DNA from 2 places in the Sporolactobacillus terrae genome. Region 1 is predicted to be linked to the other one. Evidence: riboswitches for the same ligand, from Rfam matches in the RefSeq annotation. Region 1 holds a riboswitch; the other holds the start of a gene.
The links. Region 1 has a riboswitch for lysine ahead of K7399_RS07980 (aspartate kinase). Riboswitches for the same ligand answer to the same signal wherever they lie in the genome.
Positions count from the first base shown of each region.

Region 2: it holds a riboswitch for lysine, as region 1 does, so the genes downstream of both, K7399_RS12165 (amino acid permease) here and K7399_RS07980 (aspartate kinase) in region 1, are expected to answer to the same signal.

Region 1 is NZ_CP082837.1:1,667,692-1,675,649, forward strand. It holds gene K7399_RS07960 (AMP-dependent synthetase/ligase) at 1-900, shown strand, start outside; gene K7399_RS07965 (helix-turn-helix domain-containing protein) at 1,111-1,335, opposite strand; gene fumC (class II fumarate hydratase) at 1,468-2,856, opposite strand; gene K7399_RS07975 (YslB family protein) at 3,077-3,544, shown strand; gene K7399_RS07980 (aspartate kinase) at 3,635-4,867, opposite strand; lysine riboswitch at 5,044-5,243, opposite strand; gene uvrC (excinuclease ABC subunit UvrC) at 5,305-7,086, opposite strand; gene trxA (thioredoxin) at 7,449-7,766, opposite strand; gene K7399_RS07995 (endonuclease MutS2) at 7,862-7,958, opposite strand, start outside.
Region 2 is NZ_CP082837.1:2,531,823-2,539,780, reverse strand. It holds gene K7399_RS12185 (aminotransferase A) at 231-1,391, shown strand; gene K7399_RS12180 (Hsp20/alpha crystallin family protein) at 1,473-1,937, opposite strand; gene K7399_RS12175 (cysteine hydrolase family protein) at 2,068-2,610, shown strand; gene recQ (DNA helicase RecQ) at 2,761-4,545, shown strand; lysine riboswitch at 4,735-4,916, shown strand; gene K7399_RS12165 (amino acid permease) at 5,149-6,537, shown strand; gene K7399_RS12160 (DUF1516 family protein) at 6,745-7,071, shown strand; gene K7399_RS12155 (aminotransferase class I/II-fold pyridoxal phosphate-dependent enzyme) at 7,126-7,958, opposite strand, start outside.

The DNA.
Region 1 (7,958 bases):
CTTCTCGTCGTCGTTCCTGCGCTATTGCAACTTTTAGACAAGCGGATTCAAGCGGCTATCGCAAAAAATAGTCCGGCAAAGTATCAAGCAAAGCTCAAAACATCGTCACTCTCAATGGCGCTTCGAGACTTACCTGCGCTTGTAAGAATGGCAATTCGTCGAAAAGTGAAGAAATCGCTTGGGGGCAAAATTCATACATGCATTGTCGGCGGGGCAGATCTTCCCTCTGCTGTGGTCGAGGATTTTCTAGCACTTGGCATCAGAGCTTTACAGGGCTATGGGCTTACGGAAACAGCTCCTCTTTTGGCGGGTAACAATGATTTTTATTTCAATGCTAAATCAACTGGTGTTGCGGTCCCCGGCGTCGAATTGATGATCGACAGCCCCAATGAATCCGGTGTCGGCGAAATTCTTGCCAAAGGCGACAATATCATGCTCGGTTACTTTAACGATCCGGAGGCTACGGCCAACACATTCTGCAACGGTTATTTTCGGACAGGTGATTTAGGATTCATCGCTGAGGACGGCGCCCTGTATATCAAAGGGCGCATGAAGAATGTCATTGTCACAGCTAATGGCAAAAACATTTATCCGGAGGAATTAGAGGCACGCCTGTTAGAAAAAGAAACGATCAGTGAAGCACTTATTCTTACGGGGAACGATCGTAACGGAAGTATTTGCGTGAGGGCCAAAATATTCCCGAATTTAGATTGCGTCACCGAATTGGTCGGCCATCTGCCTGCCAAAGAAGAATTACAGGCGATGATAAAATCAATTATCGATGACGTGAACAACAAAATGCCAAATTATAAACACATCCGTATGTTTGAAATTCTGGAAAACGAGTTTGAGAAAACAACGACAAGAAAAATCAGACGATGCGGCATGAATCTCGTTTGATCGAATCCGGCAAACAAAGCGCATGCTATGAGGACAGCACGCCGCTTACAGAAAAGCAAGGCTAATGCCCGTATTTAAATAGATAAAGTTCATCGCACCATCATTTATCAGAGAGCTTTTTAGCGCTGTCCCCTATTATACGCTAAAAAGTTCTCTATTTATTTTTAAATAAAAAACAACAGCCGGCCCTTATTCAGGAACCGGCAGCTGCTATAATTTGAGTTCTCCGAGTCTCAAAAGTTCGACAACCGCTTGGGAGCGTCCCTTCACACCTAATTTCTGCATGGTGTTCGAGATATGGTTCCGAACTGTTTTTTCACTGATGAAGAGTTCTTTTGCTATGTCGCGTGTTGTCTTGTCTTGAACGAGAAGTTCGAAAACTTCTCGTTCTCTCTTCGTCAGCAATGGTTTTGGACGGTGGTATTCTTCTTTCAAATTTCCCCCTCCTTGCTCAGCAGAAGAGCGGGCGGGAAAGGCTTTTAGTCACTTACAGTTTATGACGTGAGGCACGATGCGTGCGCAGATTGATTATTTTACGCAAAGTTACATGAAACGTTCTTGGGACGATTATTGGTGCGGGTGAACCATCTGCTCCGGTTTAACCAGTGCATCAAAAGCTTCACCGCTTAAAATGCCCAGTTTAATTGCCGCATCGCGAAGGCTGATCCCCTCTCGATGGGCTAATTTAGAAATTTTCGCCGCTTTTTCATAGCCGATCTTCGGATTAAGCGCAGTGACCAGCATTAAAGAATGATGCAGAAAATAATCGATTTGTTCTTTGTTTACCTTGATTCCTGCAGCGCAATGAGCGGCAAAGGAATGCATCACATCACCAAGCAGTTTCGTGGATTGGAGAAAATTATAGCCAATCACCGGTTTAAATACATTGAGCTCAAAATTGCCTTGACTCGCTGCAAAACCGATTGCCGCATCGTTTCCCATGACTTGAACAGCAACCATCGTTACGGCTTCGGCTTGTGTCGGATTGACCTTTCCTGGCATAATCGAGCTGCCCGGTTCATTCGCTGGAATTTCCAATTCGCCAAGTCCGCAGCGCGGTCCGCTCGCCAGCCAGCGCACATCATTGGCGATCTTCATCAAATCAGCCGCAAGTGCCTTTAATGCGCCGTGAGCGGCAACGACGGCATCATGACTGGTCAAGGCGTGAAACTTGTTCGCAGAAGCGTGGAATTTCTTGCCTGTAATTGTACTGATTTCCTCAGCAGCCTGGTCGCCAAATGATGCCGGTGCGTTCAGTCCGGTGCCTACCGCTGTTCCGCCGATCGCCAAACTCTTCAAATGATCAAGCGTATTTTCGATCAGCACCTTTGACTCCTTCAGCATGTACGCCCATCCACTGATTTCCTGTCCTACGGTCAGAGGCACTGCATCTTGAAGATGGGTACGGCCAATTTTCACGATGTCGCTGAATTCTGCGGCTTTTTGATCCAGAATGGTTTGCAGTTCATCCAGTGCAGGAAGGACATGGTCTTCAACCGCTTGAACAGCAGCGATATGTAAAGCCGTAGGAAATGTATCATTGGAGCTTTGTGCTTTGTTTACATCATCATTGGGGTGTACGTGCTGATCAATCCCTTTTGCCTTAAGAAGCTGACTGGCACGATTGGCCAGCACTTCATTCATATTCATATTTGACTGGGTTCCGCTTCCGGTTTGCCACACAACAAGGGGAAACTCTTCATCCCACTTTCCGTCAATCACTTCATCTGCTGCTTCCGCAATGGCTTCGGCTTTATCCGAATCTAGAAGCGTAAGCTTTTGATTGGCAATCGCCGCTGCTTTTTTCAGGATTGCGAAGGCTCGGACGATTTCCAGCGGCATTTTTTCCCATCCGATCTTAAAATGATCCTTGCTTCTTTGCGTTTGTGCAGCCCACAGACGTTCTGCAGGGACGCTCACTTCACCCAAAGTATCATGCTCCACTCGATCGTTCATTCATCTCTCAATCCTTTCTTGTTACTGTCTTTAGTTTTGCACATTCGGCTGATTTTGTGAATCATTTCTTGACATGTGCTTGATTGTGAAACACAATTTAGAAGTTCTCCCCCTAAAAGAAAAAGACGAGAACATCATAAAAAATAAACTGTGCAGCGCATCATTCTTTCATAGTGAAACAGCGAAAAGACCGTTATAATAGTTTGTGGAGGGATAGAAGATGACGAGAAATGAAACCTGTCCACAGCCGGAGCACTACGGTGACGCGACCGTACCGGCTTTTGGTTATGAATTGATTCGAAATTTATTAATTCCAGAACTTCTGAACAAGGAAACTGCTCCAATCTTGTACTGGTCCGGTCGTAAGCTCGCCAGACGGTATCCACTCGAAAATGAGCAGCAAATCATCGACTTTTTTACTCGCGCCGGATGGGGGCATTTGCAGCAAGTCAGTCAATCAAAAAATAAAACGACGTTTGAATGCAGCTCCGCACTTGTTGAAGCGCGGATTAAGGATTTCCCAAACACAGACAGCTTTTCACTTGAATCCGGATTTATTGCTGAACAAATCCAGCATCAAACCGGCTGCGTCGCGGAAACCTATATGGAAGTGAAAAATGGTCGTCAAAAAAAGATTGTTTTTCAAGTGAAATGGGATGCAAAGGATCATGTACATAACAATGAATGATCTGTTGCTTCCAAAAACAATCAAAATCCCCCGAGAATGGGTCACATCCTCGGGGGATTATTTGCATCGAATCGTTTCATTGTATTCAGATCAAAGGCTGACCGACTCTTCCTCCGACAAGTGGAAGGTTTCATGAAGTGTGTCAAGCGCTTCAATCAACTTGGCCTCATCAATGATTGTTGAGACTTTGATCTCCGATGTGCTGATCATTTTAATCTTAATCTTTTGGCTGGCGAGCGCATGGAACATTTCTGCTGCAACCCCTGGGTTAGAGGCCATGCCTGAGCCGACGATCGACAACTTGGCCAATTCCGATTCATAGATCAGCTGCTGATAGCCCAGTTCTTTTTCGCTTCCACGGAGAACATCCAATGTCTCTTCCAGAAGTTCATGATCAACGGTAAAAGACAGGTTTGTTCGCGCTTCATCAAGCACATTCTGCACAATGACGTCGATATTGATCTTTTTATCTGCAATTGTATCAAAAACGCGCGAGACCGCCGACACATTATTCGGCAGTCCAAGCAATGTCACTTTGGTAACATTTTTTTCAAAAGCGAGTCCACGAACCGACTTACTCGTTTCCATTGATACTTCCTCCTTAATGACCGTGCCTTCCTCATCGGTAAATGAGGAGCACACGACGAGTTCAAGATGACTGTTTTTTGCGTACTCAACCGCCCGCGGATGAAGGACGCCCGCTCCAAGGTAAGCCATCTCGAGCATCTCATCGTAACTGATTTCCTTAAGTTTTCGCGCCTTTTTCACGAAGCGCGGATCGGTCGTGAAGACACCGGTCACATCTGTGTATATTTCACAGCGCTTCGCAGCGAATGCTTCGGCAATCGCTACTGCCGATGTGTCTGAACCGCCGCGGCCCAATGTTGTAATGTCGCCAGTTTCGGTGACGCCTTGAAAACCTGCGATGATGATGATTGAGCCTTCATTTAATTGTGGACGGATCAGGGAGGTGTCAATCGATGCAATCCGTGCATTTTCGTGAACCGCTTCCGTCTTGATTCCAGCCTGCCAACCCGTGTATGAGATCGCTTTATGGCCGCGTTCGTTCAGCACCATTGACAGTAAAGCAATGGTCACCTGTTCACCCGTTGACAAAAGCACATCCATTTCCCGTGTTGACGGCCGATCAGAAATCTCGCCGGCCATAGAGACCAACTGATCGGTTGTTTTCCCCATGGCAGAAACAACCACGATCACTTGATCGCCGGCTTCTTTTTTCTTAATGACTTTATCCGCTACCTTCTGCAGCCGTTCCACCGATGCGACGGAGGTTCCGCCAAATTTCATTACTGTTAAAGCCACCTAAACTCGCTCCTTTAAACGCTGACCGGCATTTTTCATTTCGCTTTTCCGGATCCTCTCTCAAGAAGCTTTGGGATCTCTCTGATAAGCGATGACTCCTTATTCATCAAGATCTGCAGTGACAAAAAGAACAGCGAGAAAATCCCCGCTGTTGAACAGTCAATCGTTTTTCAACATGCTGAGATAGTTCTCCACACTACTTCGTCAAGGCAATAGCCCCTTCAAGTGTGACAGCTCTGCATTTATTCAATGCAGGTCCAGCCCGGAACGGACATGAATCCGTTCCCGCTTCGGCAGACTTCCCTTCCGGACGCGTTCATAAAAGTTCATGCTTCTCGCGCGGCCTACTGATGAAGACTGCTCCTCTATCACTTCAGATATTTGAAAAATTAAGTTATGGAAATTATAACAAACCTCAACCGCCGAAACAATACCTTTTAATCGTTCTGATCCAAATAAGTACGCACCGATTCAGCAACTTTCTCCGGAAGCCCTGCCTCATGCAGTTCCTCTCTGCTCGCTTCTCGAATTTTTTTCATCGAACCAAATTTTCGCAGCAGCATCTGTTTTCGCTGATTTCCAATTCCCGGAATATCGTCAAGGAGCGAATGAATCATCGCTTTCGCCCGAAGCTGGCGGTGGAACGTAATCGCAAATCGGTGGACTTCATCTTGAATGCGCTGCAGCAGATAGAACGCCTGACTGTTACGGGGAAGCGGAACCGGCTGCGACGGTTCGCCGACCACCAGTTGCGCCGTGCGATGCTTTTCATCTTTTGCCAACCCGGCTACCGGAATATACAGACCAAATTCATTTTCCAGCACATCAATCGCTGCGGATAACTGGCCTTTGCCTCCATCAATTAAAATCAGATCCGGCAGCGGCCTATTTTCTTTTAGGAGGCGTCCGTAGCGGCGGCGCACAACCTCACGCATGGTCGCAAAGTCGTCCGGCCCATTCACCGTCTTGATCCGATACTTGCGATAGTCGCTTTTCTTTGGACGGCCATCTTCAAAAACAACCATCGCTGAAACCGGATCTGCCCCTTGAATGTTTGAATTGTCAAAGGTTTCAATGCGGCGCGGCGCCGGCATATCGAGCGCTTCGCCCAACTGTTCGACCGCGCCAATGGTCCGATTTTCATCACGTTCAATCAGTGCAAATTTTTCTTTCAACGCAATGCGTGCATTTTTTACGGCCATTTCAACCAAATCTTTTTTTCGTCCGCGCTGTGGTTGGATTACATCGGTTTCCAGCATTTGCGCGATTAACGCTCGGTCCACCGATTGCGGAATCAGCACTTCTTTCGGCTTCAAATGATTCTGATGGCTGTAAAATTGACCGATAAATGTTAGAAAATCTTCTTCCGGTTCCTGATAGAAAGGAAAAAGAGATACTTTTCGTTCAATCAGCTTGCCTTGGCGCATGAAAAAGACTTGGACACACATCCAGCCTTTGTCAAAGGAGTAACCGAAAACGTCACGATCATCCAGATCATTAAAAATAATTTTCTGTTTTTCCATGACCGTTTCAATATTATTGATCTGATCGCGCAGCTCTTTTGCCTTCTCGAAGTTGAGTTGATCGGAAGCTTCCAGCATTTCCTGCTTCAGTTTCCTCTTCACGTCCTTATAACCCCCGCCGTTAAGAAATCGGGTGATCTCCTCTGCCATCGTCCTGTAGGTTTCTGGAGGAATTTCGTTGACGCAAGGGGCTAGGCATTGGCCGATATGATAATAAAGACAGACGCGGTTCGGCAAGGTACGGCATTTTCGCAGCGGATAGAGATGATCCAGAAGCCGCTTCGTTTCATTCGCTGCGGTGACGTTCGGGTACGGGCCAAAATACTTGCCACTCTTGCGATTGACTTTACGTGTGATGATCAGCCGCGGATACTTTTCAGAAGTTAATTTAATATAGGGATAGCTTTTATCATCCTTGAGCATGATGTTGTAACGCGGCTCGTACTTTTTAATCAAATTAATCTCTAGAAGCAATGATTCAATTTCTGATGAGACCACGATATATTCAAAATCGGCAATATCAGCAACCAGACGCTGTGTTTTGGCATCGTGAGACCCGCTGAAATACGAATGTACGCGGTTAAATAAGTTTTTCGCTTTGCCGACATAGATAATTTCGCCTTGGCTATTCTTCATCTGATAACAGCCCGGCTGTTTGGGAAGAAGGCTCAATTTTTCTTTAATTTTTTCATTTATCATTGATGATCATCCTTTAACTGCAGTTAGAAAAACCAACAAGCTCGAGCTTACTTCCGCAGGATGCGCCGGTTTTTTAATTTTCAGGCTGACGTTGGTTTGTAGCTTTGCGGTTGTGCATCAACGCTTCGGTTGCTCGCTTGCCGCGGGCAGTCCGGAAACCTCCTCGGCTCTTGGCAAAATGCCTGCGGGTTCTCCACTTGGCTTGCATCAACAAGGTGCAATCTCGCGGGCGTGCCCGAGCATATGAGCATTTGCTTCACAGGCTTTCCTCGACCAAACGCATAGACCTTGCAAAGAAAAGCCGGGGCGGCTTTGCGTCTGCAAATCGTCCCGGCTTCTTTGGTTGCATTCAGTTCGAATCAGCCGATGTGCTGTTTAATCCGTTCTGCCAGTGCTTCTTTCGGCTGGAAGCCGACAACTTTGTCAACCACTTCGCCGTCTTTGAACAAGAACATCGTTGGGATACTCATAACCCCATATTTGCTTGCTGTTGCTTGATTTTCATCAACATCCAGCTTCACAATTTTTAGATTATCCGCTAATTCAGAATCGACTTCTTCAAGAACCGGGGCCATCATTTTGCATGGTCCGCACCAAGTTGCCCAAAAGTCGGCAAGGACAAGTCCCTTAGAAGTTTCATCCGCAAAATTTGCGTCGTTTACTTGACTAATCGCCATTTCAGAAAAACCTCCTTGATTAAATCAGAATGCCTTATGAAACAAAGTATAGCATGTGCAATGATTTGATGCCATTATTCAGCTTGAGCACTAAATCACTTAAATTCAACAACAGTGACACCGCTTCCGCCTTCACCTTGCGACCCTAGTCGCGCGTTTTTCACGCGTGGATGACGATCAATTAATTTGCTG
Region 2 (7,958 bases), 860 kb from region 1:
TGAAAGTACGTCCTGTATGCAACGCGAAAGCCACCGCATCCTGCGGAAGTAAGGACCGGACGCTTTTTGCCCGGTTTTTCTCACACTGGTAAGAAAGTATAGAAAATAAAAAGATTTAAGGAAACGAGTGTAAGTGCAACTAAGCCTTTGCCTTCGCCAGAGGCTTGGCAAAGCCAAGTTTTCTAATCAAATAGAGATGAACGATGGGAGAGTGGAAGATCATGACGGCTATGGAACACCTTGTGAACAGTCATGTTCGCGACATTCAAATCAGTGGCATTCGACAATTCTTTAATAAAGTGAAAGACTATCCGGGGGCGGTTTCATTGACCATCGGCCAACCGGATTTCGCAACACCCGAGCATGTGAAAGATGCTGGGAAAACTGCGATTGATCACAACAAAACCACCTATACAGCAAACGCGGGCTTAATTGAATTAAGACAGGCGATTGCAAATTATATTTTAGAAAAATATGATCTTCACTATGAAGCGGCGTCGGAAATCATCACCACTGTTGGCGCAAGCGAGGCAATTGATCTTGCTTTTCGTACGATTCTTGAACCTGGCGATGAGGTCATTCTGCCGGGACCAGCCTATCCTGGATATGCCGCGCCGATCACACTTGCCGGAGGTGTACCTGTCTTTATCGACACTCGGGAAACGGCATTTAAACTGACAGCCGCCCAGATCGCTGAAAATTTGACTGAAAAAACGAAGGCGGTCATTCTTCCTTACCCATCCAATCCGACCGGATGCGTGCTGACGTACGAAGAATTGAAAGCAATCGCTGAAGTGCTAAAGGATAAGCCAGTTTTCGTCGTTTCTGATGAAATTTACAGCGAGCTGACCTACGATCAAAAGCACCGATCAATTGCAACCTTTCCAGGAATGAAAGAGAAGACGCTGGTGATTAACGGGTTGTCGAAGTCGCATGCGATGACCGGCTGGCGCATGGGCTATATTCTCGCGGACCAACCGATTGCTGAACAATTGATTAAAGTGCATCAATACGGTATTTCCTGCATTACGAGCATCACGCAATACGCTGCTATTGAGGCACTGACGACCGGGAAGAACGATGCGGAACCGATGCGTCGCGCTTATAAGGAGCGGCTGGATTATGTCATCGGCCGCCTCGAAGCGATGGGTCTTGATGTTGTGCGGCCGTCCGGGGCGTTTTACGTTTTCCCGTCGATTAAAAAGTTTGGGCGGACGTCCGAACACTTTGCCTTGCAGCTGCTTGATCAGGAGCGCTTGGCAGCCGTACCAGGAAGCGCCTTTTCATCTTATGGTGAAGGTTATCTGCGTTTGTCCTATGCTTATTCGATGGATGTCTTAAAAGATGGCTTGGATCGGTTGGAACGATTTGTTGCGCGACTATCCAAATGAACGGGATTCTACTTACATAAGCGCTGTCTTTGAGCTATGAAAAGAGGCTGCCTCCTATGAAGCAGCCTCTTTGCCTTGCATTCATTCGATTGAAAGCCGGTGTCCTTTTTTCGGCGTTTTTGGTCCGTGAATCTTTAAGATCCCATTGATGTAGGAAGCCTGGGTACGCGCACGATCAATCGTATACGGTATGGTCACGACGCGCTCAGCATGGTCAAAACGGTATTCGTGGGTAAAAGCACCGGTTTGCTGGTGCTGCGTATTCATTACCACATTATTGTTCACTGAAATTTTAACTTTATCGCTGAAGAGTTCAATATGAATATTCTTTCGTTCTGCTCCAGGCAGCTCAGCTTCAACCACCCATTCTTTTTCCGCTTCATAGAAATGAACTGGGAAACCGGACACGGAATGACTGCTGAAAAAATCGTCGATGGATCTCAATACATCACCGAAAGGATTGCGTTCGAAGAAGGCATCAAGATCATTCATGAGGTTCCTTCTCTTGGGCAACTGCGGTTTGTCGGGATTATTCTTATCCATCATGACTCCTCCTTTTCAGATACTTATCTGCTCCCATCATATGTATCCGGTGTGGATTTGTTTCGTGGATTTTCATTGGCGAATGCGGAACAACCGCTTTGGCAATAATGGGGGAACAGAGGAGGCGCGGGCGATGAAGAACGACAATAAAGCTTTGCTGATCATTGATATGATCAATCCGCTTCAATTCAGCAAAGCCGGGCTGCTCTTGAATGGCATCAAGCAAATGATTCATCCGTTGGCCTGTTTGATGGACAGGGCGCGAAAACAAGGCATTCCAATTATTTATGTGAACGATAATTGTGGCCGCTGGGCATCGAATCGCGATGATCTGATTCACGCGGCGCTGGAAGGACCGGGGGCTGAAGCGGTACGTCAACTCCTCCCCGATCCTGAGGACTACTTTATTATTAAACCGAAACATTCCGGCTTTTTCGCGACGCCGCTTCATGCACTCCTGCATGATTTGGGTGCGGATACATTGATCTTGACTGGGGTAGCAGGCAACCTATGCGTTTTGTTTACGGCAAATGATGCGTATATGCGCGACTTTCATCTGATGGTGCCGCAAGATTGTTGCGCCTCAAACGTCAAGGAGGATAATGACTATGCGTTGCGCATGATGAATCAAGTACTTGGTGCCGACACGCGCAGGCAGTCTGAACTTGAACTGTGAGGGCAAGAGCAAACGGGATAATTATGATAAAATGGGTCTAGCGTTTATACGACGTTTAAGGATGGGAAAAGGCTTGTGGAAGCGGGCGAATGTTACAGACAGTCCCGTACGATCCGATACGCAGGCCAACGATTAAAGGAGATTTCAATGATGGATGATGCAGCGCACCGAGCCTTGAAAAAATATTTTGGCTATGATGAGTTCCGCAGAGGTCAAGATCAAATCATTACGCGCTTGCTTGACGGCGACGACACGATTGGCATTATGCCGACGGGCGGCGGAAAATCGCTTTGTTACCAGATTCCGGCACTGCTTTTCCCCGGCGTTACCCTTGTCATTTCACCACTGATTTCTTTAATGAAGGATCAGGTTGATGCGCTTGGCAATGCCGGCATCCAAGCAACCTTCATCAACAGCTCACTCAGCTTCACTGAAGGAAAAGAGCGCCTGACAGCGGCTGCCCGCGGCAAGTATAAACTGGTCTACATCGCTCCAGAACGATTAGAGGTTCCTGATTTTGTACGGGCTCTGGAACGGATGAAGGTTTCTCTGGTTGCTATCGATGAGGCGCACTGCATCTCGCAATGGGGACATGACTTCCGGCCAAGCTATCGCTCGATTCCAGCGATGATCACGCGCTTTTCTCAGAAACCGGTGGTTGTCGCACTGACCGCAACGGCGACGCCGAATGTCACCGCAGATATTTGTCAGCTTCTGGGGATTGCGCAGGATCACGTGATCGCTACTGGCTTTGCCCGTGACAATCTGAACTTTCAAGTGATTCGTGGACAAAGTGCGGATGTCTTTCTTTTCGACTATCTGAAGAAAAATCAGGATCAGCCGGGCATTGTTTATGCTGCAACCCGCAAAGAGGTTGACCGCTTATCTGCGCGCCTTGCGGAGAAAGGACTGGCAGTCGGTCGCTATCATGCTGGATTATCGGAACAGGAACGGGCGATGAGTCAAGAACGTTTTCTCTATGATGATCTGACGGTCCTTGTTGCGACGAATGCGTTTGGTATGGGGATTAATAAAAGCAATGTACGCTTTGTGATTCACTACAATATGCCGCGCAATATTGAGGCCTATTACCAGGAGGCAGGGCGTGCCGGACGCGATGGAGAAAAGAGCGATTGCATCCTGTTGTTTTCGCCACAGGACATTCGGCTGCAGAAATTCTTCATCGATCAATCTGAGATGGATGATGCATTGAAACATGCGGAGTACCATAAGCTGGAGCAGATGATCGGTTATTGCCACACAGAAACGTGTTTGCAAGGTTACATATTGCGCTATTTCGGAGATAAAGATCCAGACAATTGCGGGCATTGCGGCAACTGCTTGGATACACGTGAACAATCCGATGTAACGATTGAAGCCCAAAAAGTACTGTCGTGTGTCAAGCGGCTGCGCGAACGTTATGGCAAGATGATGGTTGCCAAGGTACTCGCCGGTGCATCGGATCAAAAGGTGAAGACATTTCATCTGAATCGGCTCTCAACCTATGGCATCATGCAGGAGCAAACGCAGAAGCAGATCAGTGAATTCATCGATTTTCTGACTGCCGAGCAGTATCTTGTGCAGCAAGGCGGTGCTTATCCGGTGCTCGCACTGAGCGATCGCTCGCTCGCTGTTTTAAAAGGCGAAGCAAAGGTGTATAAAAAGGGCAGCGTACGTGCGGAACGTCTTGCTGTGGACGATGCACTCTTTGAAACTTTGAAACAAGTACGCAAGGCACTGGCTCAGAAAGAATATGTGCCGCCCTATATTATTTTCTCTGATCAGTCTTTGCGCGAAATGAGCGCACGGCTCCCCTCAACGGACCATGAATTCCTAATGATCAAAGGCGTTGGCCAGCAGAAGCTGGAAAAATACGGACAAGCCTTTATGAAGGCGATTGCTGAGTATCAGGAGGCGCAGCAGGAACCGGTATGACGTCACGCCCTGAGTTGAATTGGTCGGCAGTGGTTCGCCGATGTTTATTGATCTTATCTATAACGTTGACACAAACGTGCATGCATTGGTAAGTTCCTGAAATACCGGTTTAAAAAGGCCTTTTGGTTGAATTTTATCTGGGATGCAGGTAGAATTAAGCCTGTTGTCGAAAAAAGTCTCCTCGCAAACAGAGGGGGTAGAGGCGCGGCAGTTATGAGAAGTACATCTGAGGCGAAGGGACGCCGGACGGTGTGCGTAAGGAACTGTTGCCGAAGCGGGTTCGGATCCCTTGCCGAATCGGTTGGGTTCGTTTCCGAAAGGAGCGAAACTGTCACATGCGAGCAGTTTGCGTGTGGTGTGCTATCGGGGAAGATGTGCGTGGAGTGAGTGGATCGATTGACTTTAATTTTCAAGCAGATCTTATTAACTTTACTATGAAGAGTTCGCCCGTTTAAGAGCATCACGATGCTTTTGACGGGCGTTTTTATCGTTCATTCATTTTTATGCCGCATGTTCCTCTGAATTACAGAGAGGGAGAGAGAACAAGTGAAGAAAGACAGCAAGAATCAATTGCAACGCGGATTGAAGTCACGTCACCTAACGATGATTTCGCTTGGAGGGGCGATCGGAACCGGATTGTTCCTAGCGAGCGGGAACGCGATCTATACTGCCGGACCGGGTGGAGCACTGCTTGCTTATGGACTGACCGGAGTGATGGTGTACTTCCTGATGACCAGCTTGGGTGAGCTGGCTACCTATATGCCGATCAGTGGGTCGTTCAGTACCTATGCAACCCGCTTTGTCGATCCGTCCTTTGGTTTTGCACTCGGTTGGAATTACTGGTATAACTGGGCGATCACGATTGCCAGTGAATTGTCGGCGGCAACGCTGATCATGAAATTCTGGTTCCCGGACAGTCCATCCATGCTATGGAGCGGTCTGTTTCTAGCGATTATTTTCTTACTGAATGCCTTGACTGTGAAAGGCTACGGCGAGTCCGAATACTGGTTTGCCATTATTAAAGTTGTGACCGTCATTATTTTTATCATCATCGGTTTGCTGATGATTTTCCGTATCTTAGGCGGGGGTGTGCCTGGATTCTCGAACTTTACCGTGGGCGATGCACCGTTCCATGGCGGTTTTCTCGCTGCATTCGGCGTCTTTCTGGCGGCGGGCTATTCATTCCAAGGGACTGAACTGCTCGGCGTCAGTGCGGGTGAAAGCGAGCATCCAGAAAAAAATGTTCCGAAAGCGATGAATACGATTTTCTGGCGTATTCTGCTCTTCTATATTTTGGCCATATTTGTCATTGCTATGATTCTACCTTATACCAATCACAATCTGTCAGCGACGGACTCGGTCATGGTCAGCCCGTTCACATTGGTGTTTGACCGCGCCGGGCTTGCTGTTGCTGCATCAGTCATGAACGCGGTGATTTTGACAGCTGTTCTGTCGGCAGGCAATTCAGGTCTGTACGCATCGACACGTATGCTTTATGCACTCGCCACAGAGGGCAAGGCGCCGAAATTCCTCGGCTATGTTACGCGACACGGCATTCCGATTTGGTCGCTGATCGTTACGGCAGCCTTTGGCCTGCTTGCCTTCTTTGCTTCCGGCTTTGGCGATGGTATTGTTTATAACTGGCTGCTCAGCGCATCGGGCATGTGCGGGTTTATTGCTTGGCTCGGGATCGCAATCAGCCATTATCGATTCCGGCGTGCTTATGTTGCACAAGGCGGTAAGCTTAGTGATCTGCCATACCGGGCGAAATGGTTCCCATTCGGTCCGCTGTTTGCTTTTGCCGTCTGCCTGATCGTCATTATCGGTCAGAGTTTCGGTGCTTTTTCTGGAGGGGAAATCGACTGGGGCGGAATTATTGCCGCTTACATCGGCATTCCTATTTTCCTCGCCGTTTGGCTGATTGCCAAGTGGAAAATGAGAACGAAACTGATTCCGCTTGAGCAATGTGACCTGTCACGTCATGGCAATTAATTATTGATCTCAAGGAAGGTGTCTCAATAGTCAAAGGTGACGTTGAGGCACCTTCTTGTATGCGCGCTTCTGGGGTCGTTGGTGACAACTTTTGTGTGGATGGTCCTGTTTTTCGAATGTGTGGGTACATCGATGCGGCTTGGCCTGGGAATGGTACAGGTTCATGGTAAAATAAAGAGAGTTTCGTACAAGAAAAGAGGAATAGTGATGCATAGTTTGGCACAAATCCATGGGCTGGTTTGGGGACTTATGGTGATTCTTTTTCTCCTGAGCTATCTTTTCTACCAGCAAAAAGTATGGAGTATGATCCTGCGGCTCACTTATTTGGTGATGATTGGAACCGGAATAGCGATGCTGTTCATCATCCATTTTCCGTTCATGCTGGTCGTTAAAGCCGTTCTGTCCTTTGCATTAATCGGTTTGATGGAAGCGGCGCTTGGCAAACGGAAAAAACAGCAACCGGCAGGACTTCTGCTCGTGCTCAGTACGGTAGTCTTAATTGTGATTCTGTTGATCGGCTACCGCGTCATTTAAAAAAGAACTTTTCCCGAATAGCATCGGGAAAAGTTCTTTTTGTTTCTCTTATGCTTAATTTTTTACGGGTGCTTCACTTAAAATTCCTGATGCTTTAATGCGTTCGGCGGCTTCTTTGAGCCGTTCTTCAGGCTCAAGCAGTCCGACGCGTACAAATTGATCGCCATGGGTGCCGAAACCGGCGCCGGGTGCGACGGCAACATGAGCACGTTCGAGCAGAGCATCAGCAAAGGACTCGGAAGTGTAACCGTTCGGTACCTTGAACCAACAGAAGAATGATCCCTTTGGTGCACGGACATCCCAACCAATCGCGCGCATGCTTTCGACTAAGACATTTCGGCGCTGTTCGTAAAGCGCGCATAATTGCTGAACTGACTGCTGCGCGCCAAGCAGCGCAGCCGATCCCGCATCCTGAATCGGGCTCGGGACATCGGAGTGATCAATGTCGTGGAAGGTGCTGAGCGCGCGGATAATTGACGCATTTCCGACTGCAAAGCCGACCCGGAATCCGGCCATGTTGTATGTTTTTGACAACGTGTACACTTCAATGCCTTGTTCCTTTGCGCCCGGCGTCTGCAGGAAGCTGATTGGACGTTTCCCGTCAAAACCGAATGCCGCATAGGCAAAATCATGGACAACCGGCATTTGATGTTTGCGTGAGAAACGTACCGTATCAGCAAAGAATGCCTCGGTAGCCATTGCTCCGGTTGGATTATTCGGATAGTTTAACATCAGCAAATGCGCTTTTTCCAAAATATCTGCAGGAATCGTTCGATAATCCGGTAAAAAGTCGTCTTCTGCGCGCACCGGGATTCCGTAGGTCCGCGCACCGGCAAGTTCCGGACAGACGTAGTACAGCGGGTAGCCGGGATCGGTCGTCAACATGA